DNA from 3 places in the Mucilaginibacter celer genome. Region 2 is predicted to be linked to each of the others. Evidence: riboswitches for the same ligand, from Rfam matches in the RefSeq annotation. Region 2 holds a riboswitch; each other region holds the start of a gene.
The links. Region 2 has a riboswitch for cobalamin ahead of HYN43_RS21835 (TonB-dependent receptor plug domain-containing protein). Riboswitches for the same ligand answer to the same signal wherever they lie in the genome.
Positions count from the first base shown of each region.

Region 1: linked by a shared signal. The riboswitch ahead of HYN43_RS09450 (TonB-dependent receptor plug domain-containing protein) and the one ahead of HYN43_RS21835 (TonB-dependent receptor plug domain-containing protein) in region 2 are both predicted to bind cobalamin.
Region 3: linked by a shared signal. The riboswitch ahead of metE (5-methyltetrahydropteroyltriglutamate--homocysteine S-methyltransferase) and the one ahead of HYN43_RS21835 (TonB-dependent receptor plug domain-containing protein) in region 2 are both predicted to bind cobalamin.

Region 1 is NZ_CP032869.1:2,366,420-2,376,797, reverse strand. Features, by position in the region: gene mqnE (aminofutalosine synthase MqnE) at 57-1,250, shown strand; gene HYN43_RS09485 (histidine phosphatase family protein) at 1,387-2,013, shown strand; gene HYN43_RS09480 (menaquinone biosynthetic enzyme MqnA/MqnD family protein) at 2,019-2,762, shown strand; gene thrS (threonine--tRNA ligase) at 3,047-4,972, shown strand; gene infC (translation initiation factor IF-3) at 4,974-5,540, shown strand; gene rpmI (50S ribosomal protein L35) at 5,637-5,837, shown strand; gene rplT (50S ribosomal protein L20) at 5,920-6,264, shown strand; gene HYN43_RS09455 (SRPBCC family protein) at 6,372-7,106, opposite strand; cobalamin riboswitch at 7,248-7,444, shown strand; gene HYN43_RS09450 (TonB-dependent receptor plug domain-containing protein) at 7,562-9,511, shown strand; gene HYN43_RS09445 (DUF6580 family putative transport protein) at 9,551-10,114, shown strand; gene HYN43_RS09440 (SIR2 family NAD-dependent protein deacylase) at 10,202-10,378, shown strand, end outside.
Region 2 is NZ_CP032869.1:5,287,381-5,297,758, reverse strand. Features, by position in the region: gene HYN43_RS21835 (TonB-dependent receptor plug domain-containing protein) at 1-1,263, opposite strand, end outside; cobalamin riboswitch at 1,369-1,570, opposite strand; gene HYN43_RS21830 (PQQ-dependent sugar dehydrogenase) at 1,914-3,089, opposite strand; tRNA gene HYN43_RS21825 (tRNA-Ala) at 3,353-3,429, shown strand; gene HYN43_RS21820 (translocation/assembly module TamB domain-containing protein) at 3,492-7,907, opposite strand; gene tsaD (tRNA (adenosine(37)-N6)-threonylcarbamoyltransferase complex transferase subunit TsaD) at 8,136-9,137, shown strand; gene HYN43_RS21810 (hypothetical protein) at 9,255-9,440, shown strand; gene bshC (bacillithiol biosynthesis cysteine-adding enzyme BshC) at 9,582-10,378, opposite strand, start outside.
Region 3 is NZ_CP032869.1:2,454,002-2,464,379, reverse strand. Features, by position in the region: gene HYN43_RS09825 (LysR family transcriptional regulator) at 1-261, opposite strand, end outside; gene HYN43_RS09820 (NAD(P)H-dependent oxidoreductase) at 366-998, shown strand; gene HYN43_RS09815 (putative quinol monooxygenase) at 970-1,260, shown strand; gene HYN43_RS09810 (aldo/keto reductase) at 1,272-2,255, shown strand; gene HYN43_RS09805 (glycoside hydrolase family 32 protein) at 2,375-3,910, shown strand; cobalamin riboswitch at 3,985-4,175, shown strand; gene metE (5-methyltetrahydropteroyltriglutamate--homocysteine S-methyltransferase) at 4,363-6,687, shown strand; gene HYN43_RS09795 (hypothetical protein) at 6,724-7,383, opposite strand; gene HYN43_RS09790 (DUF2185 domain-containing protein) at 7,392-7,724, opposite strand; gene HYN43_RS09785 (glycoside hydrolase family 15 protein) at 7,842-9,671, shown strand; gene HYN43_RS09780 (SRPBCC family protein) at 9,764-10,261, opposite strand; gene HYN43_RS09775 (VOC family protein) at 10,286-10,378, opposite strand, start outside.

The DNA of each region.
Region 1 (10,378 bases), 2.9 Mb from region 2:
GTTATAACGCACATTAGTATTGTGCTTTTTAGTACATTTGGCGGAAATTTATAATGATGCAAAATTCAGATAATTTACAGTTTTTACTTAACAATCCGAATTTATCTGCTGACTTAAAGCACATTGCCCAAAAGGTACTAAATAAACAACGCATCACTTTTGATGAAGGCGTTTTGCTTTATGAGCAGGGCGAGCTTGGATATCTCGGCACTTTAGCCAACCATATCCGCCAGGAGCGCCACGGCGACAAAACTTATTTCAACCGTAATTTTCATATCGAGCCAACCAATCTTTGCGTTTACGATTGCAAATTTTGCTCGTACTCACGCCTGCTGAAACAAAAATCGGAAGGGTGGGAGTATACCATGGATGAGATGTTTGATATGGTAACCAAATACGATGGCGAACCGGTTACCGAAGTACACATTGTGGGCGGCGTATTGCCTCAATATGATGTGCCTTTTTACCAGCAATTATTCGCTCGTATCCGTGCCCACAGGCCCGAGCTGCATATCAAGGCGCTTACCCCGGTTGAATACCACTACATTTTCAAAAAAGCTAAGATCGACTATGCTACAGGCATGCGCCTGATGCAGGAAGCCGGTCTGGATTCAATCCCAGGCGGCGGTGCCGAGATCTTCGACCCGGAGATCAGGGATCAAATCTCTAAAGATAAATGTACTGCCGATCAATGGCTGGCAATTCATGAGGAGTGGCACAAATTAGGCGGCCGTTCAAACGCTACTATGCTTTACGGACACATTGAAGAGTTTAAGCACCGTATTGATCACATGGAACGCCTACGCCAGTTACAGGATAAAACAGGCGGTTTCCAAACTTTCATTCCGCTTAAATTCAGGAATAAAGACAACCAGATGTCGCATGTGCCGGAAGTTTCGGTTATTGAGGATCTGCGTAACTACGCTGTAGCACGTATTTACCTGGATAACTTTGATCACATCAAAGCTTATTGGGCCATGATCAGCCGTACTACCGCACAGCTTTCGCTTAATTTTGGCGTGGATGATATTGATGGTACTTTAGATGATACCACCAAAATTTACTCGATGGCAGGCGCCGAGGAGCAACATCCCGGCATGAGCACCAAGCAATTGGTTGAGTTAATTAAACATGTAGGCCGCCAACCAATTGAGCGCGACACCTTATATAATGTAGTAACTGATTACACTAATTTTGAGTTTGAGAACGAACCCAAGCCTCAATATTATAAGTTACCGGTAATTAATTAATCAAAAAGCCGAAGGCTCAAAGCTTAAAGCAAATAAATAAGCTTAAAGCAAAAGGCCAAAAGCTTAAAGCAAAAAAAGATAAGATATACAAGCAAGAAAGCTTTAAGCCTTCGGCTTTTAGCTTTCAGCTCAAAATATGAAAACCTTATACATAGTACGCCACGGGCAAACGGAATTTAATAAGTTGGGCATTATTCAAGGTCGTGGAGTTAATACCGACCTGAATGATGAAGGCCGCAAACAGGCCTGCCAATTTTTTGAGGCTTATAAAGCAGTTCCGTTTGATAAGATTTACATTTCGGCACTGAAGCGTACCCAGCAAAGTATCCAGCCTTTTATTGATCTCGGTATCCCGTTCGAAAAACTTTCGGGTTTGGATGAGTTAGCCTGGGGAGTGCATGAAGGGCAGGCTCCTACCGCCGACAACAAAGCAGCTTTTTTGCAAATTATGCGCGATTGGCTGGATGGCAAACTGGATAGCAAATTTGAAGGCGGCGAAAGCCCACTGGAGGTGGAGAAACGCCAGCGCGAAGCTTTGGAGGTGATCATGAGCCACCCCGAAGAAAAAACGGTATTGATTTGTATGCATGGCCGTGCTATGCGTTTACTGCTTTGCATCCTTACAGGTAAACCACTATCCGAAATGGATAGCTTCCCGCACCAAAACCTGGTACTTTATAAGGTAACCTACAATGGCGAAAAATTCGAGATCATCGATTTTAACAACGCCGAACATTTAAAACATTCCGAAGAACAGAAATAGCTATTGTGAATAAGATCAGAATATCAGCGGTAAGCTACACTAATACCAAACCCTTTTTATACGGCATCCAACATACCGACATTATTAACAAGATCGACCTGAGCCTCGATATGCCGGCCGATTGTGCGCAGAAACTCATTGATGATGTGGTTGATATCGGCCTCATCCCAGTAGCGGCAACGTTAAGCCTCCCTCAATGGGAAATAGTATCCGACTATTGTATCGGTGCCATTGGCGCAGTTAATTCGGTATTCATCTTCAGTAATTGTGATATTAAAGATGTAAAAACCATCCAGCTTGATCCGCAGTCGCGCTCATCAAATAACCTGGCCCGTGTGTTGATGAAAAATCACTGGCAGGTAAACCCGGAGCAGATCGTTAACGCGCCGGATTATTCGCTCTCAACCGATGAACATACTGCCTTTGTACAAATAGGCGACCGCACTTTCGGCAAAAAAGATCAATACAAATACGTTTATGACCTTGCCGAAGAATGGCAAAAAATGACCGGCCTGCCATTCACCTTTGCCGCCTGGATAGCCAATAAGCCGATACCGCAGGAGTTTATGGATGAGTTTAATCAGGCGCTTAAATATGGGCTGGATCATCGTGAGGATTTGTTTAAGGAAATGGATATGCGCGATGATTTTGATTTGGTTGATTATTTGATGGTGAAAATTGATTATGATTTGACTGAGGATAAGAAGAAAGCATTGTATATGTTTTTGGATTATATCAAGGCGTTATAGTTTTAAATCTTAAACTAATAAAACTCCGCCACGTCATTGCGAGGAACGAAGCAATCCCCAATAGGCAGAGAGGCTAAGCAAGTCCGCCCTGTACAGTCGGGGATTGCTTCGTTCCTCGCAATGACGTTTTTTTCGTGCCACCCCCAAAAGCAATCTTCCGGCAATAAATACCAATTTAAATAGCAAATGCTATTTAAAATTCTATTTTTGTATCCACAAAAATAAAGTCACTTTGTAGGTGACCGGTTAAACGTAATTTTATAAATTAAAAATCATAGTTGTAGATGATTAACATTACACTTCCTGATGGTTCCGTTCGTCAGTATGACAAGGGAATCACTTCCGCTCAGATCGCTCTATCGATCTCTGAAGGATTAGCACGTAACGTATTAGCGGCCGAAGTTGACGGCCAGGTTTGGGATGCAAGTCGCCCTATTGAACAGGACGCGCATGTAAAACTACTAACCTGGAACGATGCCGACGGCAAATCAACATTCTGGCATTCATCGGCCCACTTAATGGCTGAGGCCTTGGAAGCCCTGTATCCGGGTACTAAATTCGGTATCGGCCCGGCAATTGAAACCGGTTTTTATTACGATGTTGATTTTGGCGACAAGGTTTTATCTTCTGACGAGTTTAAGCAGATAGAAGATAAGATGATCGAGTTGGCTAAAACCAAAGAAGAATTTATCCGCAAGCCGGTTAGTAAAGCCAACGCGATTGAATATTTCACCGAAAAAGGCGATGAGTATAAGCTGGACCTGATCAAAGATCTGCCAGATGGTGCCATCACTTTTTATTCGCAAGGTAATTTTACCGATTTGTGCCGTGGCCCGCATATCCCTAACACAGGTTTTATTAAAGCGGTTAAACTGATGAGTGTTGCCGGTGCCTACTGGCGCGGCGATGAAACACGCAAGCAGTTAACCCGTATTTACGGCGTTACTTTCCCTAAAGCCAGCGAGCTGACTGAATACCTGCACATGATCGAAGAAGCTAAAAAGCGCGATCACCGTAAGTTGGGTAAAGAGTTGGAACTGTTCGCATTTTCGGAAAAAGTGGGTATGGGCTTACCATTGTGGTTGCCAAAAGGAACTGCACTGCGCGAGCGTTTGGTTACTTTTTTACAAAAAGCACAGGTTAAAGCCGGTTATGAGCAGGTAATTACTCCGCATATCGGTCATAAAAATCTGTATGTAACTTCGGGCCACTATGAAAAATATGGTGCCGATTCGTTTCAACCGATCAAAACACCGCAGGAGGGAGAGGAGTTTTTCCTGAAACCGATGAACTGCCCGCACCATTGCGAAATCTATAAAACAAAACCACGCTCGTACAAAGACCTTCCGGTTCGTTTTGCTGAGTTTGGTACTGTATACCGTTACGAGCAAAGCGGCGAGTTGCACGGCTTAACCCGTGTACGTGGCTTTACTCAGGATGATGCGCACTTATTCTGCCGCCCGGACCAGGTAAAGGATGAGTTTAAAAAAGTGATCGACCTGGTTTTGTATGTATTTAAGGCATTAGGCTTTGATAACTACATTGCGCAGGTATCATTACGCGATCCTGAAAACCGCGCCAAATATATCGGTACAGATGAAAACTGGGCTTTAGCCGAGAACGCGATTATTGAAGCCGCTGCCGAAAAAGGCTTGCCAACCGTGGTTGAATACGGTGAAGCAGCGTTTTACGGTCCGAAGCTGGACTTCATGGTGAAAGATGCTTTAGGCCGTAAATGGCAGTTAGGCACTATCCAGGTTGATTATAACTTGCCAGAGCGCTTTGAGTTGGAATACACTGGTAGCGATAATATGAAGCACCGCCCGGTAATGATCCACAGGGCACCGTTTGGTTCGATGGAGCGCTTTATCGCGGTATTGATTGAGCATTGTGCCGGTAATTTCCCGCTTTGGTTATCTCCTGAGCAGTTCATTATCCTGCCTATATCAGAAAAATATGAAGAATATGCAAAAAAACTTTCTGATATATTAAAAGATTCCGATATTTGCGGGCTAATTGACTTTAGGGACGAAAAAATTGGACGTAAAATCCGCGACGCTGAAGTTAAAAAAATCCCTTATATGCTGATTGTGGGTGAAAAAGAAGCTGCCGAAGGGCTGGTTTCTGTCCGTAAACACGGCGCCGGCGATTTGGGAAGTATGAGCATTGAAGAATTTAAAGAACAAATAACAAAAGAAATAACAGTATAACTTGGCATTAAACAAACCTTTCAATAGAGGACCAAGGCTTCCTTTTAAGAAAAAAGAAGCTGAACACAACATTAACCAATTCATTAGGGCTCAGGAAGTTCGCCTTGTAGGTGATAACGTTGAGCAGGGCGTATACTCATTAAGGGATGCGCTGGCAATTGCCGCCGATCTTGAACTGGACCTGGTTGAAATATCTCCAAACGCAGTACCTCCCGTTTGTAAAGTAACTGATTACAATAAGTTTATTTACGAGCAAAAGAAAAAGCTTAAAGAGATTAAAAGCAATGCCAAGCAAACGGTTATTAAGGAGATCCGTTTCGGACCGAACACTGATGATCATGACTTTGAGTTTAAACTGAAGCATGCCATCAAGTTCCTTGAATCGGGCGAAAAGGTAAGGGCTTACGTACACTTTAAAGGCCGTGCTATTGTTTACAAAGAACAAGGCGAGATCCTGTTACTTCGTTTCGCTCAGGCGTTGGAAGAGGTAGGTAAAGTAGAGCAATTACCTAAGCTTGAAGGAAAAAGGATGTTTTTAACCCTTGCTCCTAAAGCAGCTAAGAAATAGATTTATATGTGCAGATGTGCAGATTAAAAATGTGCAGATGCCGGAAAGTAAAACGTTGAGAAACGTTGATTATCTAAACACAAATAAAATAGAGTTATGCCAAAAATGAAAACCAATTCCAGTGCAAAAAAGCGCTTTAAGCTTACTGGAACCGGTAAAATCGCAAGAAAAAACGCATACAAAAGCCACATCTTAACCAAGATGTCTACAAAACGTAAGCGTGCCCTTGGTCACACCAGCTTAGTATCTGATGCTGATATGGGTAACGTAAAACGTATGCTTTGTATCGGAAAGTAATTCACATTTTTTAAAAACCAGGTATTAGAGTTTTAAGTCCGGCAGTCAAGATGCAGGCACTCACTACCAAAAAACACACAAGATGCCACGTTCAGTTAACGCAGTAGCGTCGAGAAGACGCAGGAAAAGGATCATGAACCTCGCCAAAGGTTATTGGGGTTCACGTAGCAAGGTTTATACCATTGCAAAAAACACAGTTGAAAAAGGTTTACAGTACGCTTACCGCGACCGTAAAACCAAAAAGAGAGAATTCAGAGCTTTATGGATCCAACGTATCAACGCTGGTGCCCGTCAGCACGGAATTTCTTACTCTCAGTTAATGGGTAAATTAGCTGCTAAAGAAATCGGTTTAAACCGTAAGGTATTAGCTGATTTAGCAATGAACAACCCGGATGCTTTCAAAGCAGTTGTTGATGCAGTAAAATAAATATCGTTTAGATAATATCCAAAAAGGGCCGCTTTTAGCGGCCTTTTTTAGTTTGTGGAGATTATTTGGGTTGATTGAAACCGTTATTGTGAATAGAGTGCTTTTATCTATTCAATAATAATCACTTCAGCAAACTCATCCGCATCATTATTAATATCCATGTATTGCTTAAAGTTCTGGATATCCTTATCAACCATATTTTTAAATACCGGATTAAGCACTTTAGCTATTCCGGCGCCAATGCCGCCTGCAGGTGGTTGATAGCTGATCACCACATCAACAACAGTTCCGGTGCCATCAACAGTATCCTGGAAACGGATTTTACCCGCATTATTGATCATAGAATCGGGCAGGGAGCTCCAGCCGATCATTTCATTAGGTTCATCATGCACAATTTCTGCATGCCAACTTACCGTGGCTACGTTTTGTGGCAGCTTTAATACCCAATAGGAGTATTTGGCATCTATTACCTCCACACTTTCCAGGTGTTTCATAAACAGCGGCAGGTTATCCAGTTTACGCCAAAACTGGTAAACCTTTTCTCTTGGCTTATCAACGGTGAATGATGAGCGGATATTAATATTGATGGGATTGGTTGATAGTTTACCAATGCGTTTATACAGTTCGCAATGGCCGGTTATGCCACGGTTTAAAAGGTAGCCGCCAGCGCCAATCTTTACAATGCTCGCGAATGGGTTACTGAAAATGTTTTTAAAGCCTGAAAAGCCTATTTTCATCCCCCCGGCAATGGAGGTAAGGCGCTCGGGCCAGTTCAGATTTATGCGGTCGTCGCCGTACAGCACGGGGTAATTATCGGTATATTTTACTATTGTAGTTGCCATAGGTTTTTAAACTTTATGTTTTTTAAACACCATAGCTTGTGGTAAAGTTTTGTTTAAGTGAATTTTATTGCTTTTTAGTACAAGTGCAACTCCTTGCATCGACGGTTCCTGCTACAGTTTTGTGGTTCTGCTTTACTTACATTACTTTTACGGCGCTTTAGGTTTCATTAAATAGTGTAAATGAATTAAAAGGGAATACAGTGTAAATCTGTAACTGTCCCGCAGCTGTAAGCTCTGTAACTGTTACCAAATCTGTAAGGTCACTTTCTGTAAAGCAGGAGGGAAGGCCGGGGAAACGGGGAGTAAGTCAGAAGACCTGCCAAAGCATTATATATTATTCAAGGCTTTCGGGGATTGAAGCTTGAATGCGAGTGCCATCCGTTAGCGCATTTTCATTTTCTTCATTTCCGTGTTTGCCGCTTTAAAACGCATTTATTTCAATCAATAAATACTACATGGAAAAAAGTTACCTGAAATTTTTATTTGGTTTAGCATTGTTGCCTTTTGCTACGTTTGATACCGTGCATGCACAGGATACTACCAAAACATTAAATACGGTTGTGGTTACCGCTACCCGCTCGCCTAAAAAACTATCAGATATTGGCAGGGTAGTTACTGTTATTTCCTCTGCCCAGATTAACCAGTCGCAAGGTAAATCATTGCCTCAATTACTAAATAACGTTGCCGGCGTTACATTTTCGGGCGCTAACAACGCGCCGGGGATAGCTACTTCGGTTTACCTGCGTGGCGCTTCAACCGGTAACACATTAATTTTGGTTGATGGTTTCCCGGTAAACAATGCTTCAAGTATTGATGGTAGTTATGATCTGAATGCTTTTTCGTTGGATTTGATAGATCATATTGAAATACTGAAAGGCAGTGGTTCTTCGCTATACGGATCGGACGCAGTAGCCGGCGTGATCAATATCATCACAAAAAAAGCAAAAGCGCAGGGTATAACCGGAAGCTTAATGTTTACCGGCGGCAGCTATAATACTTTTAAGGAAGCTGCATCGGTAAGCGGAAAAGTAAAAAATACAGCCCTTGCAGTTAACGTTTCAAATACAGATTCGAAGGGATTCTCGGCGGCCACAGATAAATCAGGCAACAACGCATTTAAAAAAGATGGTTTTCATCAGCGTTCGGCAAGTGTAAACCTTAGCCAGTATTTGTCGCAAAAATTTATCATCAACGGCAACTTTCAGGCAAGCCGCAATACCGGCGATTTGCCTTATGGTGCTTTTGCAGGGGACAACGACTATACTTATAAAAACACGTTTGTATTTGGCGGTATTGGCGCGAAGTTGATTTTACCAAAAGGCGATTTGAACGTAAACGTATCACAAAATACAGTTCAAAATAACTTTACCAACCTGCCATCTGATAACGACAGCACGCACCAGGTAACTAAAAATACCGGCCGAATAACTAACGCCGAGGCAGTGTTCAATTATCAGCCTAACAAATACCTTGATATTACAAGTGGTGCTGCCTTCAAATACAGCAATACCAGCCAGTACAGCCTTTACGAAGCCACAGGCTATTCGGCACCAGCCAGTGTTATAAAGGCCGGTGATACGCCTACCAATATTTTCAGCGCCTACACCTCGTTGTTTTTCAAGTACGATATATTCCACCTGGAATTAGGGGGCAGGTATAATCACCATAGCAGATATGGCGATAAATTTACCTATACGGTAAACCCTTCCCTGTTCCTGGCCGATCAATTTAAGATATTCGGTACTATTGCCTCTGCATTTAAATCGCCATCGCTTTATCAACTGTATTCTGAATATGGAAACCAGAAGCTAAACCCGGAGATCACCACATCTTACGAGGCCGGATTTGATTGGGAAATTCTGAAAAACCAACTTTCGTTTAACACGCAGTTTTTTAAGCGCAATACCAAAGGCGTAATTTACTTTTTTTCTGAATCAGCGCCGCCGTATAGCTCGTTTTACAAGAACGGGCAGTTGCAAAAAGATAAAGGTTTCGAATCTGAATTAAAATATCACGCAAACAAACTCAACGCCTCGGCTTACTTTGCTTACGTAACCGGCAAGCTTACTGATGAAGCGGGTAAGGAAACCAACAATCTATACCGCCGACCAAAAAGCACCTTCGGTGCCAATGTAAGCTACCAGGTTTTAACTGATTTTTTGTTTGGTATCAATTATAAATACACAGGCAATCGCACCGACCAGGATTTTTCCGGCTATCCAACAAAGGTTGTTACTTTAAAGCACTACAACCTGGTTGATGTGCACCTTGAATACAACGCAACAAAAAATCTAAATGTTTTTGGCGATCTGAACAACGTTTTCGATACCAAATACGTAGATTGGTTAGGATATAATACCCGCGGCATTAATTTTATGCTGGGTGCCAGGTACCAATTTAGATAGCAGGTTTATATTATCCGGATTTATAAGTAATTTTACCGCATGACCACTAAAGATAACAACACACGTAATTTGTTTTTGATAGCAATGATTATAGTAGCGGCCATTTTCAGGGTGCTTGCCGTTTACATTCCGGCTTTGAGTAATTTTACCCCGGTAGGTGCTGTCGCGCTGTTTGGCGGAGTTTACTTTAAGGAAAAATGGAAAGGCTATGTGGTAGTGCTTGCCACCTTGTTTTTTACCGATATCCTGATCAATTACTTACGTACATCAACAGTTACATTAGGTTACACCGTAACTTTTTGGGTTTATATAAGCTTTATATTGATGGTAACGGTTGGTAGTTTAATTAAAAAAGTAAATGTGCAAAACATATTGCTTGCCTCAACTGCCCCGGTGCTTATCCACTGGTTACTTACCGATTTTCCGGGCGATCTGTATCCGCATACGCTTGCCGGCTACGGCCAATCGTTAGTAGCAGCTATTCCGTTTGAATATAATCTTATTTACGGTACGCTTGTATTTAGCACTATACTATTTGGCGGCTTTGAGCTGGCCAAACGCAAATACACTTTTCTGCAGGATAAAAAGCAATTGGCTTTATAATATAAAAGCATTTAAATTTAAAGCGGATTGTTGAAAGGCGATCCGCTTTTTTTGTGACCTTATGGTCTTTATCTACTTAAAATAATCATGAAAAATATAGTAGTGCTAACCGGCGCAGGTATCAGTGCCGAAAGCGGTTTAAAAACATTCAGGGATAGCGACGGGCTTTGGGAAGGCTATAATATTGAAGATGTAGCCACACCCCAGGCCTGGGAATGGAACCCGGTAATGGTGCAGCAGTTTTACAACGAGCGCCGCAAAAAT
Region 2 (10,378 bases):
TACAGATGCCTGAAGGTTAAAGCGTTTTAACTTAAGCTGCGAGGCTAAAGAAACCAGCTCCTGGTTGCGTGTTGGATATGGGAAACGATACAGGTTTGCATCGAGGGTATTGCGCAGATAATCAGTAGATAGATCAACATCCCAAACCGGCAAAATACGATAACGGTTGGCTACTGAAAAGTAAAGCTCGTGCTGATTGAAACGGTTATCTAAAAAGCCAGTGGTAGTAACAAATTCGGGGTCGAGATAGCGCAGATAATCATCAGCATATTTTGCAATGAGGCCTATGGTGTAACGCTTGTGCGAATTACTTTCATAGTTGGCCTGGATAAACTGGTTGCGGTCCCACTGGCGCTGAGTATAGTTAAATTTATTAGATACGATAGCGCCCGGCAGCCCGCGGTTTGAGGTATAGCTGTACACCTTAACATTCCATTCGCCGCTTTCCGAATAGCTGTTGATACCACCTTCAACCCGGTATGATTCTACATCAGTATTGTTACGTACCGCCGTGGTGTCATAAACGCCGTTGGTATACCTGAACTTGTAACGGCCGTTGGCTTTTATCCATTCGGTACTGAAATAGGCAGAGGTGTTTTTATTGATCTTTTGCTGCCACAGTACAGAAGGATTATTAAGCCCGAACGAACCTGTTTTATAGCCGAAGCGGATATGCGTATGCTCGTCTGGCTCAAATTTAGGCTTAGCACTTTGCAGGTAGATGGAACTGGCCGCCGAGAAACCTTTGGCCGCCTGGAACGTTTCGCTTTTCTGGCCGTTGTAAAGATCAACCTCGTCCATATTATCGAGCGAGAAACGACCAAGGTCAACCTGCCCGTTCTGGGCGTTTTGCAGTTCTACACCATCGTAAAATATAGCTACGTGACTGCTGCCAAGGCTTCGGATGTTAACTGTCTTCAAACCACCAACGCCGCCATAATCTTTCAACTGCACACCACTAAAAAGCCGGAGCGCATCGGCAACCGAAAGGCTATTGAGCCTTTGCAGCTGCTCGCCTTTTAAAACCTGAACCGGTGTGGGGGAAATATTACGAACATCGGCTTTGGCACCTTTTATCTCTACCTGTTTAAGCTGATGAATTTTGGCTGAATCTTTCTGAGTGGTATCTTTTTTTACAACCCGGTTTTGTGCCGAAACCTGCGCACAACAAAAAACGCTTGCCATCCCGAAGGAAACAAGCCATACGATGCCTTGAATACAGCCATTACGCTTTGCGGGCGTTTGGCGCACAGTTAAATCCATGAGTGTTGTGGGTTAAAAAAACCTCACAGCAAACAGAACGACGAATAACAAAAAATGAAATACACGAAAGGTATCCTCATTCCAGCTTCAATCCCCGAAAGCTATGAATCAATATGTGCTATGGCAGGTATTCTGACTTACTCCCCCCGGCCCTGTCTTCCCATCAGCCAAACGGCTAACAGTGACAATAAGAATGGGCTTTGGTGTTATGGAGCTTACAGCTGCGGGACAGTCCCGGATTTACACCGGGTTCCCTTTTAATCACGGGTGTTAATTGTATCCGTGAACCAAAAGCAAGGCAAAGGTATGTATTAAAGTTTTAATTAAATAATGGGGAATGTAAAATGACCATTTGGGAGGGGTGGGGTGTGTTGGGGAGGGATAAAACAGAAATGTCATTGAGGTAAGTAAAAGCCAGGCCTATGAAAGAGAATATGAGATTAGGCGGGCGGGCCTGTCACTCTGAGCCTGTCGAAGAGTCGCGCGTAAAGGCCCTGCCCACCATGCCTCGACGCGCTCAGCATGACACCCATTTTAAACGTCATGCTGAACTTGTTTCAACATCCCACTTGCTAAGCAACCATGCTAAGCAGCGCGGCTACCTTTCCTGTGGGATGCCGAAATAAATCGGCATGACGTTAAAGCAAATATTACTTCCCTATCCTATATAAATTACCATTATCAGTAACACCGTACAAAGCGCCATCCTTCCCGGTAACTAATGATCGCCAGCGTTCGTTTTTATCTTTAAGCAAGCGTTCTTCGGCCACTACTTTGTTGTTTTTAATCACCAGGCGGGCAATATGCGAGCCGCCGAGGGCACCAACAAACAAATTGTTTTTCCATTCGGGAATGAGGTTGCCGGTGTAAAAAGTGATGCCACAGGGCGAGATGCTCGGATCCCAATAATATATTGGCTGTGTAACGCCCTCCTTTTGCTGGATGCCGTCCCCTACCTGTTTCCCGCTGTACTCAATGCCATAAGTAACCACCGGCCAGCCATAATTTTTACCCGGCCGGATGATATTGATCTCATCGCCACCCCGCGGGCCAAATTCTGCTTCCCATAACTCGTCGGTTAAAGGGTTCATGGTCATGCCTTCGGGATTACGTAAACCATAGGCATAAATTTCGGGTAACACACCACTCTTGCCGGCAAATGGTCCGCCGGGAACAGGTTTGCCATCGCGGGTAATGTGTACAACCTTGCCTACTGCGGCACCCAGATCCTGGGCTTTCATGCGGATATCCTCGGCACCGTGCTCGCCGGTACTTACAAATAAATTGCCCTGCTTATCAAACACCACGCGCGAACCGAACTGCAAATGACCATTATAAGCCGGTTTGGCATGGTAAATTACCTGTACATTTTCAAGCTTGCTGTCATCGGCAGAGAGTTGTCCTTTAGCTACGGCCAGTTGAAAACCGCCATCAGCCTGCTCAGAGTAAGTCCAGAATAAGGTGCGGTTTTTAGCGAATGCCGAATCGAAATTAACATCCAGCAAACCGCCCTGGCCGCCAACGGCAATGGCAGGCAGGCCCGTAATGTTTTTATCAAAGCTGCCATCGGCCTTTAATATCTTCATGGCACCGCCTTTCTCGGTAATTAAAAAGCGGCCATCAGGCAAACAACGCAAAGCCCATGGCGATTTAAGTTGTTTATTGATCACCATAACATTTAGTTTGGTTTGGGTTTGCGTACCGCCTATGCGGGTTTGGCCCGCAACGGCAGGTTTATAATCGCTGTTTGCTTTCTGGGTTTCAACCGGCGGCAACGACTGCGCTTTTACCTGCCCGATGAAAGCGCCCGCGCATAAAGCAGCCATTAAAATAGATTTGTTGGTTATTGGCATGATGATTAACTGTTAACAATACAGATGTCGGACTCAAATATAACCAACAAAATAAAATGCAGGGTGGTTTTTGTGTATGGGTTTCGTTACACGGGGGTGTTAGTGATTAGAGGGTGGAGATTAGAGGTTAGGTTTTAAAAAACTAATGATTAAGAGGATGTTAAATTGCGCCTGCTAAAAAAAATAAATTATATTTTAGATATGTGCAACTTATACTATATTTGCAGCCCACCAACGGGGGATTAGCTCAGCTGGCTAGAGCGCTTGCATGGCATGCAAGAGGTCATCGGTTCGACTCCGATATTCTCCACCACAAAATATCAGGCACCTGCAAAAGCAGGTGCTTTTTTTTATCAAATCTTTTAATCTGAATGTTTACTGATCCTCATCCTCATCATGCTTTACTGCCGGGGTTGATGAATTAGGGTTTGGAACCGGGTTAGGGTTAATTGGGGCATTCTTCCGGCGGCCCTGCCTGAAAATATTGCGGATAAACTCGCCGAAAGTGTCAAAATCCCGTTGATATACCAGGCCAAAACCATTTACATACTGGGTAAGTGAGGCATCGGTTAAACTACTTAGCGTTACGTTGTTTAGTGCCCGGTATGAATAGCGCGCGGTAAGGTTGCCATCCCGCCGGATTTTATATAGGATCTCAAAATCCCGTGTCAGGGTATTGAATTTTTGGTTAAACAGGTTGTTGTTATTGCTGTTGAACAAATCGTTCGAGCCATTGTTGCTGTACAAGCTGCCGCTAAAGGATAAGCGGTTATCATAAAAACGCGCTGCAATACTGGCATCACTAAACGACCGGATATTTAAATCGAAGTTACGGATGTTTGATTGTGCAATCAGGTTGTTCAGCTTATTAAATGCAAACTCGCTTGCCGCCTCGCCGGCCGTTCCTAATACCTGGTTTGTTAAATCGTTGCTGTTAGCCGTAAAGTTACGACGTACTATAATGCTGATGGCCTGCTGGCTGCGGTTATTGGCGTCGGCAAGATAGGTGGCAAGATCATCCTTAACCGATGGATCTGTAGGGAAGTTAAAGTCGAAATCAATGGTTGGTTGCAAGAGCGATTTGGTCAGGATCAGTTCGGCCTGTACCAGGGTTTGCTGTCCGGCAGATGGTGCCTGTAAACCCGCGGCTGCATACAGCGGCGCTTTGGTAGTACGCACCTCGTATAGTGCACGCAGGTTAATCTCTGCGTTTGACGGGTTGCCTGTCCACCTGATGGTACCTCCCTGGCTTACCGTAAAGTTTTTGCTGATAAAGTTTTTGGCCGTGAACTCAAACTTGCCCGACGAGATGAGGTAATCGCCGTACATTTCAAAATCGCCCAGGCTGTTGATGTTCAGTTTCAGGTTGTGCGCAACGCCGCTGCCTTCCAGTCTGCCGTAATCAGTTGCTATCCGTACAGTGGTTTGTTCGTCGGCGCTTAAATCAAAATTAAGGGTAACGCCGTTAAATGCCTTTTCTTTGGGGGCAACTTTGGCGGTATCGCTATGGCTTACAAAGGTTATAAAATCATAATTGCTGGCAGTTGATGAGGTATTGAGCGGGATGTTAAATACCGTGCCCGCATTGGTGCTGGCCGTGATATCAATTTTCATGTTATCAACCGGGCCTTTAAAACTGAAAGTGCCTGTACCATAAGCCGTACCATAATAAAGGTGGTTGTCCTTAAAGCTGGTATTCAGCGCCATCAGGTTTTCGGCTTTCAAGGTAACATCAATATCCGGGTTAGATAGGTTATTCAAATTCACCGTGCCATTAGCGGTGCCTATGCCTTTTTTAATATCGTGCAACACCACATCCTTAAGGCTGATAATGCTGTTATTAACATCAAGCCTGTTATTAATAGTGTAGGCCGTTTTTAAATAGTTAACCGTAAGCCCGGTGTTAACCAGGGTAAGGTTACCGTTAAGTTGCGGGTTGGAGAGTTTGCCGGTAAGCTTCAAATCGGTTGAGATATGACCCTTGAGGTTTGATACCAGGTCTTTTACAAAAGGCTCAAATATAATGGCCTCGGTCTGGTTCATTTTTACATCAAAATCAAGATTGTTTTCAACGCTGTCGCGGGCAAAATAATATGAACCGCCGATGTTCATTGTCTCGAGGCCACGGTTAATAATATTCATGCTGATATCGGCCTTTTTACGATCATTACCCAGGCTTGAAGTAAGCTTTACATTGCCCACCAGCGTTTTGTTCATGGTAAGCGAATCGATGGTGAGATGTGAATCAACGCCGGGCGATTTCAGTACCGATGTGGCCTTAATATCCCCGTCAAGATATCCGTGTAAAAATATGCCCGATGTTTTGGTAAGCTGGTTAAGCGTACGCATGTTAAACTTCTGGAAGGTAAGCTTCAGCTCATCGGCCGGGTTATCAGATATAAAACCATCGATAAACACTTTTTGCGGTCCGTTTGACAGCTCGAAGCCCGAGATCTGCGTTTTGCCATCCAGCAAACGGATGCGCACCTTATCTTCTATTTTCCATTTCTCTTTTTCCAGTATCACATCCGATGGCAGCAGTGCAAGTTTGGCCGTTGTATCGCGCCCAAACTCCACAAGGCCGTACAAATCCAGCTGGTTTACGGCGTTTTTATCCGAAAGCTTGATGTTGAAGTTAAGGCTATCATGTTTCAAAAAGTTGGTAATGTTGATGTCTTTTATAAAAAGGCTATCAGTTATATCAATCCTTTTGAGCGAGAGGTTGACACCGAGCATATCATCGGTAGTGTTTTCATCCAGGATAACATCGTGAAACACTATTTTACCATATTTAAGTGTTTTGATATAGCCAGATAGGGTAGCGGTTTTATTGTCCGAGTCAAACTGCCCTACCAGGTTACCTTGCTCCGGAATTTTGATATCGGGTGCAAAAACTGCCAGCAATGGGTCGAGATTTTTAAGTGTGAGGTTAAAATCAAACTTCTCGGGCTTTGGCGGCACAATAGTAGTTTTGATGGATGGGATATACTTTTTAACGATGGTTTTAAAGTACGATGGCAAGGTAGCCAGATCATACTTACCTTTAATGCTGCCATCTGCGAAGTCTGAACGTAAGGTAATAGCCCGGTTGGTACCCTGGCCTACAGCCGAGAGGTATAATGAATCAACTACATAGTTATGGTTTACATCAACTATCCTTGCAGGCGAAAACAGGATTTCTCCCTCCAGGTCGTGCAGGTCATTACCCCTGAATTTGGTTTTAAGTTGAGTACTGATGCTGATGGTATCTTTGCTAAAGCCAAGCTTGTTAAGATTGGCTTCCTTGATGTTGGCAGCCAGATCATAAGTTGGTAATGCCGGGTTGAGGTTTACTTTGCCTTTTAAATCAAGCTTAATATTCTTGTCGTTAACGGTAATATGGGCGTCGGCCAGTTGCCTTATAAAAGTACCTTTAACCTTTAGGTTGTTATAGGTGTATTTGTTATAAGTAACATTGGCAATTTTGGCATCCACATCTTCAACCAGCGTTTTTATTTCGCTGCCGCTGCCTTTTATGTTAGCCGCAAAAGTAGCCCGACCGAGGTCTTTTTCATCAATCAGGCTGCCCAGGTCAAAGGCATAGGCATTAACCCGGCCACTATAACTTGGGCGGTCATTTTTATCAATTTTCAGGTTGATATCCGAATCAAACCTGCCGAGCGCGGTTTTGAACACGCCATAGGCCACAAAGTCATTTTGCGAACCGGTAAACCTGCCACTGAAATTGAAGTTGCCGAATTTTGAAACCACAGATGGCGCTTTGTTGGTAGCATCGCCCGAAAACCGGCCGATCAAATAATCCAGATCTTTTTTGTTGGATGCCACCTGGTCAAATTTCAGTTCGAGGAAGGCATTATCCCAATCAGTAAGGTTATGCAGCTTGAAATCGCCTTTTAAAAATGTAGCCTGCCCGCCGGTAATGGTAACATGTTTGGCGTTAAGGTTATTCACTATGCCTTTGGCCTGCCCGTCGATACCCAGATCAAAACTCACTTTTTCGAGCGCGCTTGTAAAATATGCGATATCTGATGATGAAATGCGCGACGATTTAAAGTTTGCATCCATGCGCACCTTATTTTCAAAATCATCAAAATCATCAAATGATTTAAATTTCATCCAGAAAAAATCTTTCAGGTCCGACCGAGGGGTTTGGATCGCCAGCCGGTTCAGTTTAATCTGGTTGGTATCGATAACGGCATCCGATGAAAAGTGTTTAACCGTGAAACCACTCTTTTCGTGCAGACTCAGGCTTTGGATATTACCCTTAAACAGGTGGCTCTTCAAATCCATGCCCAATATCACGGTGCTGAAATGTTGCACATCCAGGTCGTTAAAATTAACACCTGCCATTACGGTATCGCGCAGGTGATTTTTGTAACGGAAATGGAAATTATTGATGGCGATCCTGTCGAAATTCAGCGTCCAGGGTTTGCTCGCTGTTTTTGCGGGTTCCGGCTTTTTGGTAGTATCGCCCGAGTTAAAATAATCGATAATAAACTGAAGGTTGGTGGTGCTGTCCTTTTGTTTTTTGAGGTAGAAAGAGCCATTATCCAACTCGATATTAGAAAAATTGATGGTACGCTGCTTGATACTGCTGAACAGGTAAAAATCCTTAATATCAACCGCAAGCTTGGGCGTGCTTAAAATAGTGTCCTTTTGCTTATCAATAATGTAAAGCCCTTCGATAACAACCGAACTGAACGGCCTTAAATACAAACTCTGGATGCCTACCTTGGTATGCAATTCACCAGCCAGGTACGCCGCCGCTTTTTTTGCGGCCCAGGTTTGCACCGGTTTAAACTGAAACGTAAGTAAAAGTATGCTCAGTGTCAATAAAATGAACAATACCAGCCCGAGGAATATATTGAGTACTTTTTTAATAACTTTGCGGTTTAATTAGCGAATTAATGAATTAGTGATTTCAGTACTATCCCTTTACAATTTTATCGGGAGATAGTTTGCCGCTAATTGATAAATCACTAATTCACTAACTCAATAAATCAATAATTAATATAAAACGTGCCCGTAATATTAGCAATCGAATCATCATGTGACGAAACCTCGGCGTCGGTTTGTGCCGATGGCGCGATTTTGAGCAATGTTATTGCCAATCAAACCATCCACGAAGCTTACGGAGGTGTTGTACCCGAGCTCGCCTCGAGGGTTCATCAACAAAATATTGTTCCGGCTGTGCAACAGGCATTAGCGAAGGCAAAAGTAAGCAAAAATGATATTGATGCGGTAGCTTTTACGCGCGGACCAGGACTTTTAGGTTCACTTTTGGTAGGCGTATCATTTGCCAAGGCCTTTGCGCTGGCCAAACAGATCCCCCTAATCGAAATTAACCACATGCAGGCCCATATCCTGGCCCATTTTATTGCCGAAAAAAAGCCGTCGTTCCCATTCCTGTGCCTTACCGTATCTGGTGGTCATACCCAAATTGTATTGGTGAAAGATTATTTTGACATGGAGATAGTTGGCCAAACGCTTGACGATGCGGCGGGCGAAGCCATGGATAAAACCAGCAAAATTTTAGGCCTGCCCTATCCAGGCGGACCACTCATCGATAAATACGCACGCCAGGGCAATCCGGACGCTTATCAATTTCCTGAGCCACAAATCCCCGGTTACGATTTCAGCTTTAGCGGTTTAAAAACCTCTATCCTCTATTTTATCCGCGATAACGTAGCTAAAAACCCGGATTTCATTGAGCAAAATCTGCCTGATATCTGCGCTTCGGTAGAAAAACGTATTGCCACCATATTGCTCAATAAACTGCAAAAAGCGGCAAAGGCGTACGGTATAAAAGATGTAGCTTTGGCGGGAGGTGTATCGGCCAATACTGGTTTAAGATTGGCCCTGCAGGAGATGGCCGAAAAGAACGGCTGGAACAGTTTTATCCCCAAAATGGAATACTGCACCGATAATGCTGCCATGATTGCTATTGCGGGCTACCACAAATATTTAAAAGGCGAATTTGTAGGGCAGGATGTGGCGCCAATGGCGAGGATGGCATTTTAGGCTAATTAGTGATTTGGTGAGTTAGTGAATGATTGAATTTTTATGGACTTGCTAAATACACTCAACCGCCATCCCAAAATCACTAACTCATTAATTCACTAACTCACTAATTGACACATGAACGCAGCAGGATATATATTTTACATCATTTTTGTTATACCGCTTATTGCCGCCATGGCGTGGCTTATACGCCAGGACAAAAAAAAGGGCAAAGTAGGGCTTTGGGTACTCGCCGCATTAGTTGTTGGCGTATTGATATACGTGTACATTAAGCGCGATGCTTTGAATGGGGTGAGGCCGTAAAATAAAGAGATTATAAATATTATTAAAGTATTAAAGCCGTCATTGCGAGGAACGAAGCAATCGCGAACTGTGCAAGACGAACTTGCTTCCGTGCGATTGCTTCGTTCCTCGCAATGACGTGTTGGCGAACGCAGTGGACTCTTACTTCTCCGTCAAAACCGTAAACTTAAAATCAAGCGGTTCAAACAGGCGGATCAGCTCATCGATAAAAACCTGTCCCCATTTCACATACATCAGGCCGAAGTTTTCAGTGCGCTCTTGCAAACTGTCTTTTGGGAATAACTCGGCCTTTACCGTAATAAGCTGTTCTAACCGCACACTGTAGTTACGTTTCTCGGCTTTAACCAGTTTCTTTTCCAGGTTATCCATCGCTTTTTTTAGCCTTACCTGCACGGCTGTAGCCGATGGCGATAGGGTAGGGTCGATTTTATAGGCCCGAAGTTTTATTTTCTCGAACAGGCTTTCCATCTCGCGCCATTCTTCGGCTATGCTGAGGTTATGTTCGCTGTGTTTTTTGATCCAGTAGGTTTGCAGGGCATCGCTTTGCTTAAACAGGTCGATGGCTTTAAGATCCATCCGTTCTACTTTAGCTGCCTGCTCTTTTTTAATAACTAAGGCTGAGTTACGGAGGATGAGGATAGGGAAATCAATTTGATAATGATCGAAATTGGATTTCAACTCCAGCCAGTAAACCACTTCGGCACCACCGCCAATGTAGGCGATGTTAGGCAAAATACACTCCTGATATAGCGGGCGCATCACTACGTTAGGGCTAAAGCGTTCGGGGTATTCTGCTATCTCCTGTTTTAACTCCGCTTCGGTAAACCTAATCTCCGTGTTTAAAACGTGATAGCTGTCGTTTTCAAAAACAATGCGCTCGCGCAAATGCTCTTTCAGGTAGAAAAAGTTGATCTCGCGCGGGTTAACCTGGATATGTA
Region 3 (10,378 bases), 2.8 Mb from region 2:
GTTGCTTTTATGAAAATGCCGCTCGGCATCCTCCAATCGTGAAACCGCTTCCTGCACATAGTTGTACAGGATTTTGCCCCGCTCGGTTGATACCATTTTGCGCGAGGTACGATCAAACAATTTATAGCCCACATAAGCCTCGAGCGAGTTTAAATGCAAACTAACGCCCGGCTGCGAAATAAACAAGGCTTCGGCAGCGCCCGTAAGCGAGCCGGTTTCATAAATAGCCTTAAAGCTGCGGAACCATTCCAGATTTACCATGGTTTTATCTATTATAATTATGATACAAAAGTATAATTTATACTATTTTAATAGTAGATGTGCGCGAATTAATTTTGCATCATCAAACAAAAAGAAAATTAAAAATGAAGAACATATTTGTAATAAACGGCGGCCAGGTATTTGGCCATTCGGGCGGTAGGTTTAATAAAACGCTGCTTGATGCTACCGTAAATTATTTTGAAAATAACGCCGGTTTTGAGGTTCGCCATACCGATATCAACAAACCTTACGATGCTAAACAGGAAGTAGAAAACTACAAATGGGCCGATGTAATTATTTACCATACCCCGGTATGGTGGTTTAGCCTGCCGCACGGTTTTAAACAATATATTGATGTGGTATTTACCGAAGGGCATCAAAACGGTATTTATAAAAGCGATGGCCGCTCGGCAGCCAATCCTACTGTTAACTATGGTACTGGCGGCATGCTGCATGGCAAACAGTACCTGCTAACCACCTCATGGAACGCGCCTAAAGAAGCATTTACCTTACCCGGAGAGTTTTTTAACGAGCGCAGTGTTGACGAAGGCGTACTGTTCGGCTTTCACCGCATGAATGCTTTTACAGGTATGAAGCCGTTAGAAAGCATCCACTTTCATGATGTAGAAAAGAACGCCGACATTATAAAAGACCTCGACCGTTACCGCCAACACCTCGACAAACTATTTATCAATAACAACACTCAACATGAACATTTACTTAACCGCACTGCTTAAGTGTAAACCGGGCTATGCCGCCCAGATAAAGCCAATTTTAGAACAGCTTGTAACCAATTCAAAACAGGAAGCAGCCTGCCAGCAATACGAACTGTACCAGGACAATGAAAACGAAAACCTGTTCATTTTTCATGAAATATGGCAGGATGCCGCTGGCTTTGAACAGCATACACAACAACCACATTACCTGCAATTTGGCCAGCAAGCCGGCCAAATGTTGGATGGTGAGGTAATAGTTTACAAAACGCAACGTGTTGCATAATTAACAAAACAATGGAATACAGGAAATTAGGAAATACAGACCTCGCCTTATCGGCCATTACTTACGGCGCTTTTGCCATAGGCGGCACCATGTGGGGCGGTAATGAAAAACAGGATTCGATTAATGCTATCCATGCCTCATTAGATCATGGTGTTACCACGCTTGATACAGCGCCGTTTTATGGTTTTGGCTTAAGTGAAGAATTGATTGGCGAAGCGATAAAAGGTAAAGACAGGAGCAAAATTCAACTACTTACCAAGTTTGGCCTGGTATGGGATGGCAGTAACGAGGGGAAAGGCGAATACTTTTTTGATGCCGGAGCCGATGGCAAAAGCATCCCGGTTTACCGTTATGCCGCTAAAGCTAATGTGATAAAAGAGGTTGAAGAAAGCCTGAAACGCTTAGGTACCGACTACATTGACCTGCTGCAGTTGCACTGGCCTGATGGTACAACGCCAATTGATGAGACCATGGATGCTTTAAACCAGCTGATAGCACAGGGTAAAATCAGGGCAGCGGGTGTAAGCAATTACAGCCTTGGCCAAATGCAGGAGGCCGGTAAAACCATCGGCCTTGCATCAAACCAGGTGCCTTACAGCATGCTTAACCGTAGCATTGAACAAGATGTGGTGCCTTATGCCATTCAAAATAACATCGGCATTATAGCCTACAGTCCGCTGGAACGGGGACTGCTTACCGGAAAGTATTTTAAAGAAGCTAAGTTAAAGGCCGATGACCACCGCAATGGTTATTTCGGGCAGTTTGATCCTGAAAAGATAAAGGCATTATTGAATAAGTTAACACCACTGGCTGAGGCAAAAAAAGCAAGCCTTTCGCAGTTGGTTTTACGTTGGACAACCCTGCAACCGGGCATCAGCATTGTATTAGCCGGAGCGCGCAATGCCGAACAGGCTGCTGATAATGCTGCCGCGATGAACTTTAGTTTGAGTGAAGATGAGCTGAAAATGATAGGTGATTGGTTGAAACAAGTATAAGGATTCATTTTAGCTGAGTTGTGGCCCCGGTTTATTGAAGCCGGGGCTTTTTTGTATCCGGGAGCAGTTGTTTATAGTTGTTTTTACTTATTTTAGTTAAACCAATTAATTCCCTTTTTATGATGACTAATAAACGCCTCCTGCTGCTGGCCGTGTTTTGCTTTATATTGCCGCGTTTAGCCACGGCTCAAAATCACGATGTTGAAACCTACCGGGATCAATACCGCCCGCAAATTCATTTTTCGCCTGCAGCGCACTGGATCAATGATCCTAACGGGATGGTTTATTTTAATCATACCTACCACCTGTTTTTTCAGTATTATCCTGATGCTACCGTATGGGGGCCGATGCATTGGGGTCATGCCACCAGTACCGATCTTGTTCATTGGAAAGAGCTACCCATTGCCTTATATCCCGATAGCCTGGGCTACATTTTTTCGGGGAGCGCCGTTGTTGATTCAAACAATACTTCGGGCTTGGGTAAAAAGGGAAAAATACCTTTGGTGGCCATTTTTACACATCACAACCCTAACGGCGAAAAGGCCGGCACCAATAATTATCAAAACCAAAGCCTCGCCTATAGTTTGGATAATGGCATTACCTGGACAAAATACGCAGGCAACCCAGTGCTGAATAACCCGGGAATTAAAGATTTTCGTGACCCGAAGGTGATGTGGTATGCCCGGCAAAAAAAATGGATAATGACGCTGGCTACTAAAGACAGGATTACTTTTTACTCATCGCCTAATTTAAAAAAATGGAAAAAAGAAAGCGAGTTTGGCGCAACCATAGGTGCACACGGCGGTGTTTGGGAATGTCCGGATCTGTTTCCACTTAAATTAAATGGGAAAACACATTGGGTGCTTATTGTAAATATTAATCCCGGTGGCCCTAACGGCGGTTCGGCAACGCAGTATTTTACAGGCGATTTTAATGGCAGCAAATTTACCCCGCGCGATACCAAAACCCGCTGGCTGGATTATGGCCCCGACGAGTATGCAGGCATTACCTGGGGCAATACAGGCAGCCGCAAAATTTTTCTGGGCTGGATGAGCAACTGGGAATATGCCAACCAGGTACCTACCGAAAAATGGCGTAACGCCATGACTATCCCCCGCGAATTATCTTTAAAAGCGGTTAATAATGAGGTATTGCTGGCTTCCGCCCCGGCTAAAGAGCTTAATGCGCTTACCGCAAAAACTTTGGTTTTAAAACCAACCGTTAAAGCAGGTCAGGATATTTTGGCAAACCTTAACAAACAATATAAGCAGTACAGGTTTGATGCAAAGCTTCGCAATAAACCCGGCTTCAGGATTAAGCTATCAAACGACGAGGGCGAAACGATGGTTATCGGATATGACAACAAGACAGGCAATTACTACATTGATCGCTCAGCATCCGGCAAAACGGATTTTAACCCCAATTTTGCTAAAACAGCTTACGCGCCAAGATTAGCTTTTCCTAAAACATCCGATATTCATTTAATTATCGATGCATCATCCATTGAGTTTTTTGCCGACGGAGGGTTAACTACCATGACAGCGGTATGTTTTCCGCACAAGCCGTACACTCATCTTTATATTGAGATATTAAAAGTATCGGATATTGTGCAGCCATCGGTTTCAGGGTTGGTGTCTATCCATGGTAATAAGTAATACAAATATTAATTCGCCCCCAGGCCGCTTTAATATCCGATATCACTATATTTGCCACCATAGTTCTTTACTTTACTTCATCAACCGGTACGGGTTTTACTTAATTGTAGATTAATAGGGAATAGTGTGCAAATCACTAACTGTCGCGCAACTGTAAGTAACACAAAGGTTTTTGCCAATTTATGTCCACTGTTTATTAATTTAAATGGGAAGGGCGGCAAAAATGTTACAAGTCAGGAGACCTGCCTGCTACTGAATTGACAATGCTTTCGCGGTATGAAGCTTTTGGTCGAGGGGTTTTGATTTTACTTGCTTTTATTGGGCGTGTTATGCCCGGTAGTGGCCTGTGCCTGTACATCCCTTTTTCTCTCAATTTTTCATATCAACAAAACATTGCGAAGCTTAGCTTAAAGGGCTTTTAACCGATTTATTTATTTAATCAATTAAAAGACATGCTAACGCAAAACTTAGGCTACCCGCGTATTGGTAGCCGGCGCGAATTAAAAAAAGTCTGCGAAAATTACTGGGCAGGCAAAACGGGGTTAAAAAATGTGCTTACGGTAGGTAAGTACATCCGCGAAGAAAACTGGCTGCTGCAAAAAGAAGCAGGCATCGATCTGATCCCTTCAAACGATTTTTCATTTTACGATCAGGTGCTCGATCATTCCCTGATGTTCGGTGCTATCCCCAAACGCTACCACGAGGTGATTAACCAAAAAGGCAATGCCGAGCTCGATTTGTATTTCGCCATGGCCCGTGGTTATCAAAAGGAAGGGCTTGATGTAGTAGCCATGGAAATGACCAAATGGTTTGATACCAATTACCACTACATCGTTCCGGAGTTTTATAAAGATCAGCAGTTTAAACTTTTCTCTACCAAAATTATCGATGAATTTTACGAGGCTAAGCAATTGGGCATTATCAGCAAACCGGTATTGATTGGCCCGGTATCGTACCTGTTATTGGGTAAAGAAAAGGAGAGCGGTTTTAACAGGATCTACCTGGTTAAAAACCTGTTGCCCGTTTACCTCGATATTTTGGGTAAACTAAAGGCTTTGGGCGCTGAATGGATCCAGTTTGATGAGCCGTTTTTAGCTCTTGATCTGGATGAAAAAACACAGCAGGTTTTCAAAGAAACCTACAAGGCGATAAAAAAAGAGTTTCCATCGCTAAAAATAATGCTGGCAACCTATTTTGAGCAATTGGGCAATAATACCGCCCTGGCAACTTCATTACCGGCTGATGCCCTGCATATCGACCTGGTGCGCGCTCCGCAGCAGTTGGATGAGGTAATTACTCATCTGCAAGCCAAAACAATACTGTCTTTAGGTGTGGTTGACGGCCGCAACGTTTGGAAAAACGACTTTGTTAATTCGCTCGGCATCATCAAAAAAGCTATAGATGGGATAGGGGCCGACCGTGTTTGGATAGCCCCCTCATGTTCGTTAATTCACTCGCCCTGCGATTTGCAAAACGAAACTAACGAGGCCGTACTTACTCCCGAAATTAAACAATGGCTGGCCTTTGCCCGTCAAAAAATAAACGAGGTGGCATTGCTGGCCAAATTATCGGACTCTAACGTAAGCGATGGCAGCCTGCACCAGTTGGCTAAAAATCGCGAAGCAAATGAAGCGCGCCGTACATCAACCTTAATTCACAACCAGTTGGTTAAAGACAGGGTTAGTGCTATAACCGAAAATGATGCTAAAAGAGAAAATGGTTTTCCTGTGCGTAAGGCATTACAACAGCAGGTGCTTAACCTGCCGCTTTTTGCCACCACAACCATTGGCTCGTTCCCGCAAACTACCGAGGTGCGCGGCTGGCGCGCCCGTTTAAAAAAGGCTGAACTAACCGAAGCCGAATACGATAAACTGATTGCCATTGAAACCGAAAAAGCTATAAGATGGCAGGAAGAAATTGGCCTCGACGTATTGGTACACGGCGAATTTGAGCGTAACGATATGGTGGAATACTTCGGCGAGCAACTGGCCGGTTTTACCTTTACCGCCAATGGCTGGGTGCAAAGCTACGGAAGCCGCTGTGTTAAGCCGCCTATAATTTATGGTGATGTTTCAAGGCCCGAAGCGATGACGGTTAAATGGTCGGCCTATGCGCAGTTTTTAACGCAGAAGTGGATGAAGGGCATGCTGACCGGACCGGTAACTATTTTACAATGGTCGTTTGTGCGGAATGATCAGCCCCGTTCTGAAACCTGTACGCAGATAGCCCTGGCCATTCGCGATGAGGTATGCGATCTGGAAGCGGCAGGTATCAAAATTATCCAGATAGATGAGCCCGCCATACGCGAAGGCCTGCCTTTACGCAAAACAGATTGGGATAAATACCTGGATTGGGCGGTTAAAGCGTTCCGCATTTCGGCCAGCGGCGTTCAGGACACCACGCAAATTCATACCCACATGTGCTATTCCGAGTTTAACGATATCATTAAAAACATAGCCGATATGGATGCCGACGTAATTACGATAGAAACATCCCGATCGCAAATGGAGCTACTGGATGTTTTTGCTGATTTTAAATATCCTAATGAGATTGGCCCCGGCGTTTATGATATCCACTCGCCACGTGTGCCTGATCGTAAGGAGATGATCAGCCTGTTGAAAAAAGCGCAGGCCGTTATTCCGGATGCCCAGCTTTGGGTAAACCCGGATTGTGGTTTAAAAACCCGCGGATGGGATGAAACCAAACGGGCTTTAATTGAAATGGTTGAGGCGGCAAAGGTTATTCGGGAAAGCGTTACTGATAATATAGTTTCTTAATTGATTTAAGCCGCGCGTTAGAGCAGCGCGCGGCTTTTAATAGTCCCATATCAGGAGGTTATCTATATCAGGAACATTTAAGGTGTTGCTATGGTTTATCTTTATTAACGTAGCCGCAAAATCATGCAATTCGGCCTTTGCTTTTATAGCGGCTTCCGTTAAAAGATCTTTACTGATCGTTATTTCATCAACGGGCACGGGCGGAACAAAAGGCTCATCAAATTCTTTTGTTTTAAAATCGAACAGAATATGCTGTTTACCGATTTGTAAATAGGGTTGGGGATGCCCCTGATAGTATCCGGATTCGTGTTTGCCTGCAATGTGTTCCCAATACGCTATATCACTTAAGTCGCTGCAACATTGAGGAAAAAATATATCTTTATCATTAACCTTCAAAACGCACCCGCCAAATAGCGGAGAAACTCCGTCACGTTTATACACACCCTTGAAAAAATCGGAAAGATGCTGTCGGACGACTTTTGTAATGTTTATTTCTGTAATGCTTGATAAACGATAAAAATGTGAACCCGGCGCATAAGGTGCCCCCAGATCTGTAAAACCGCTACCTAACAGGCGGTTCAAATTATAATTATCCCACTCATCCGGATGTTCCCAATACGGCCAGCTTTTGGGTTCGGGTATTTCTGAACGGTGACCACCGATAATTTCCAGCACTGGAATTAATTCAACTGTCATATAATAAACTATCCCGCCAAAACATCAAACTCATCCGTACCCCGCACACGCTCCAGTTCAGCTCCAACGGGCAAATTCAGATAAGGGATGATTGCAGGATCATAATTGGCAATGGTATTCACATCATAAACCGAAGTGTTATTCGGGTCATCAACATAAGCCTGATCCTCAGTTCCGGAGAAAAACCTCCAGCCGCTATCTAATTCATTGTGCGCATCTTCGCGGTACATATAATCAACACCGAGGCCATCAACGGTAATTTTATCGGTGGCCAGGCAGCCGCCCATCGGGGTAATTAGTTGTTTTATTTGTTCTGGTTTAAGTTTAAAGTTTTTACTCATGGGATGTTACCATTTTATCATCGGATAAAATTACCAAACTTTTCGATATCGATCGATGTACAAAGACGCTAAAATGTCCCAATTTAAACAAGTTAAGCTTGCACTTGTTACCCTGCAATGAAACACCAGGAACGACCATACCAACCAATTGAAAACTATGGCATTATAGGCAACCTGCAAACGGTAGCGCTGGTGTCGCTCACGGGCTCTATCGATTTTATGTCGTTCCCCCGGTTTGATTCGCCTACCATTTTTGCTTCCCTGCTCGATTCAAAAAAGGGTGGTTATTTTTCTGTCGAGCCTCAATTGGCCGATGCCACTACCAAACAACTTTACATTCCCGGAACTGCCATATTGCTAACCCGTTTTTTTGCCGATGGGGGTATTGCTGAAATTACAGACTATATGCCTTTGCCCGATACAGCGGGTGTTTCGGTATGTGCCATTGTACGCAAGGTTACGCCGGTGCGCGGCAAAATAAAATTTAAAATGCATTGTGTGCCACGATTCGACTACGCGGCCGCTAAACATAACACCGAATTGAAGAAAAACGGTATTGTTTTTCGCAGCATTAACGATGGTAATGCCAAACTGAAGCTGATGGCCGATATCCCGTTGGAATTAAAAAAAGCAGATGGCTATGCCGAGTTTACGTTAGAAGAAGGTGAAGTTGCCCATATCGTGCTCGAATCAATGGAAGAGGAGAGTGAACAGGCTTTCAGCGATATCAATTATTATGTAAAACAAACCTATCTCGAAACCATACACCTTTGGCGTACCTGGCTTAATAAAACCAGCTACAAGGGGCGTTACAGCGAACATATTTACCGCTCGGCTATTACGCTAAAGCTGCTTACTTCGGCACAATTCGGTTCGGTAGTGGCGGCACCTACCTTTGGTTTGCCCGAAACCATTGGCGGCAATCGTAACTGGGATTACCGTTTTACCTGGATCCGTGATGCGGCGTTCACTATGTATGCGTTTTTGGCTTTAGGAATGAATGATGAGGCAACCGCTTTTTTGGATTGGATCTTTAACCTTTGCCAGGAAACCAAACTCCAGCTGCTTTATCATATTAACGGAAAAGGGGGCGTACAGGAAGCTGAACTGAAACACCTGGATGGATATAAAGGCTCAAAACCGGTGAGAATAGGCAACGGCGCAGCACAGCAAACCCAAATTGATATTTACGGCGAACTGATAGATACCATATACATTTATAATAAAACCTATAAACCCATTACCTACCAGTTTTGGGAACTGATAACCAAACAGGTAGCCTGCGTAATAAGCGACTGGCAACTGCCTGACCACGGCATCTGGGAGATCAGGAACGAAAAAAAAGAGTTTCTGCACACCCGCCTGATGTGCTGGGTAGCGATGGACAGGGCCATTAAGATAGCCGAACATCGTTCCTTTCCTTATCCCGAAGCTGAGTGGAGAGCGGTGCGTGATGAGATTTATAAAGATATTTACGATAATTTCTGGAATGAGGAGATAGGGGCCTGGGTACAATATAAAGGCAGCAGTCATGTTGATGCCAGCGCTTTGCTAATGCCTTTAACCCACTATATTTCGGCTATTGAACCGCGGTGGCTATCAACCATGAAGGTAATAGATAAAGAGCTTAAACTGGATGTGCTGGTAAGCAGGTACCAAAACAACATAGAAAAAGTAGACGGGCTTGACGGAGAAGAAGGTACTTTTAATATGTGTTCATTCTGGTACATTGAAGCGCTTGCCAAAACCGGCGAGATTGACCGGGCGGTTGAGAGTTTTGAAAAGATGATGGGTTATGCCAATCATCTCGGTTTGTTTAGCGAAGAGTTGGGCAAAAAAGGAGAGCACCTTGGCAATTTCCCGCAAGCCTTTACGCACCTCGCGCTCATTAGCGCCGCGCTTGAACTGGATAAGCAACTGGGGCGGCAGCGGGAACTTAGATTGTAATAACAAGGTCATTTTGATTGAGCGGAAAGGAATATGCCGAAGAGAATGCGCTTCCTGTAAGTCCTTAATCAAAATGACCTTTTATTGGTGTTTTAAATTTCCCCGGCTTCAAAAAGCTCATCCAAACGCTGATGCGAATCATTCACACCCCGTTCCATACCCGATTGCAGCATACCATCCCTATCGGCAACTGATTGAAATACCGATTGGATGGTTACCCGGGTGCGGTTACCCTCCAATGCTTCAAATTTTGCTGTTTCTAAAGTTACATGGCCGCTTTCGGGCAAACCTTCAAACTCAAAGGTCTGAATAACACGCTCGGGGGCGGTTACATCATGAATTACGCCATGAAAGCCGTACTCATTACCGGCCGGATCTGTGTGGATGTACCGGTACGAGCCGCCGCTGCGGGCATCAAACTTGTCAATTTTCATGCTAAGCTCGCGCGGGCCAAGCCATCTTACAATCAGTTCGGGCGTGGTGAAGGCTTTAAAAACAAGCTCGCGGGGAGCTTCAAACTCGCGGGTTATAATAATCTCCTGCTTACCGGGTTCGGCTTTAATACTGGTTACATTTTTTGTGGTGATCATGGTATTTGTTATTTAGATGATTGGTTAATCATTATCGTTGGCATCCTGTAATTGCTGTATGTCGATTTTAGTCATTTGCATCATGGCTGCCATAACCCGCTGCGCTTTTGCAGGGTC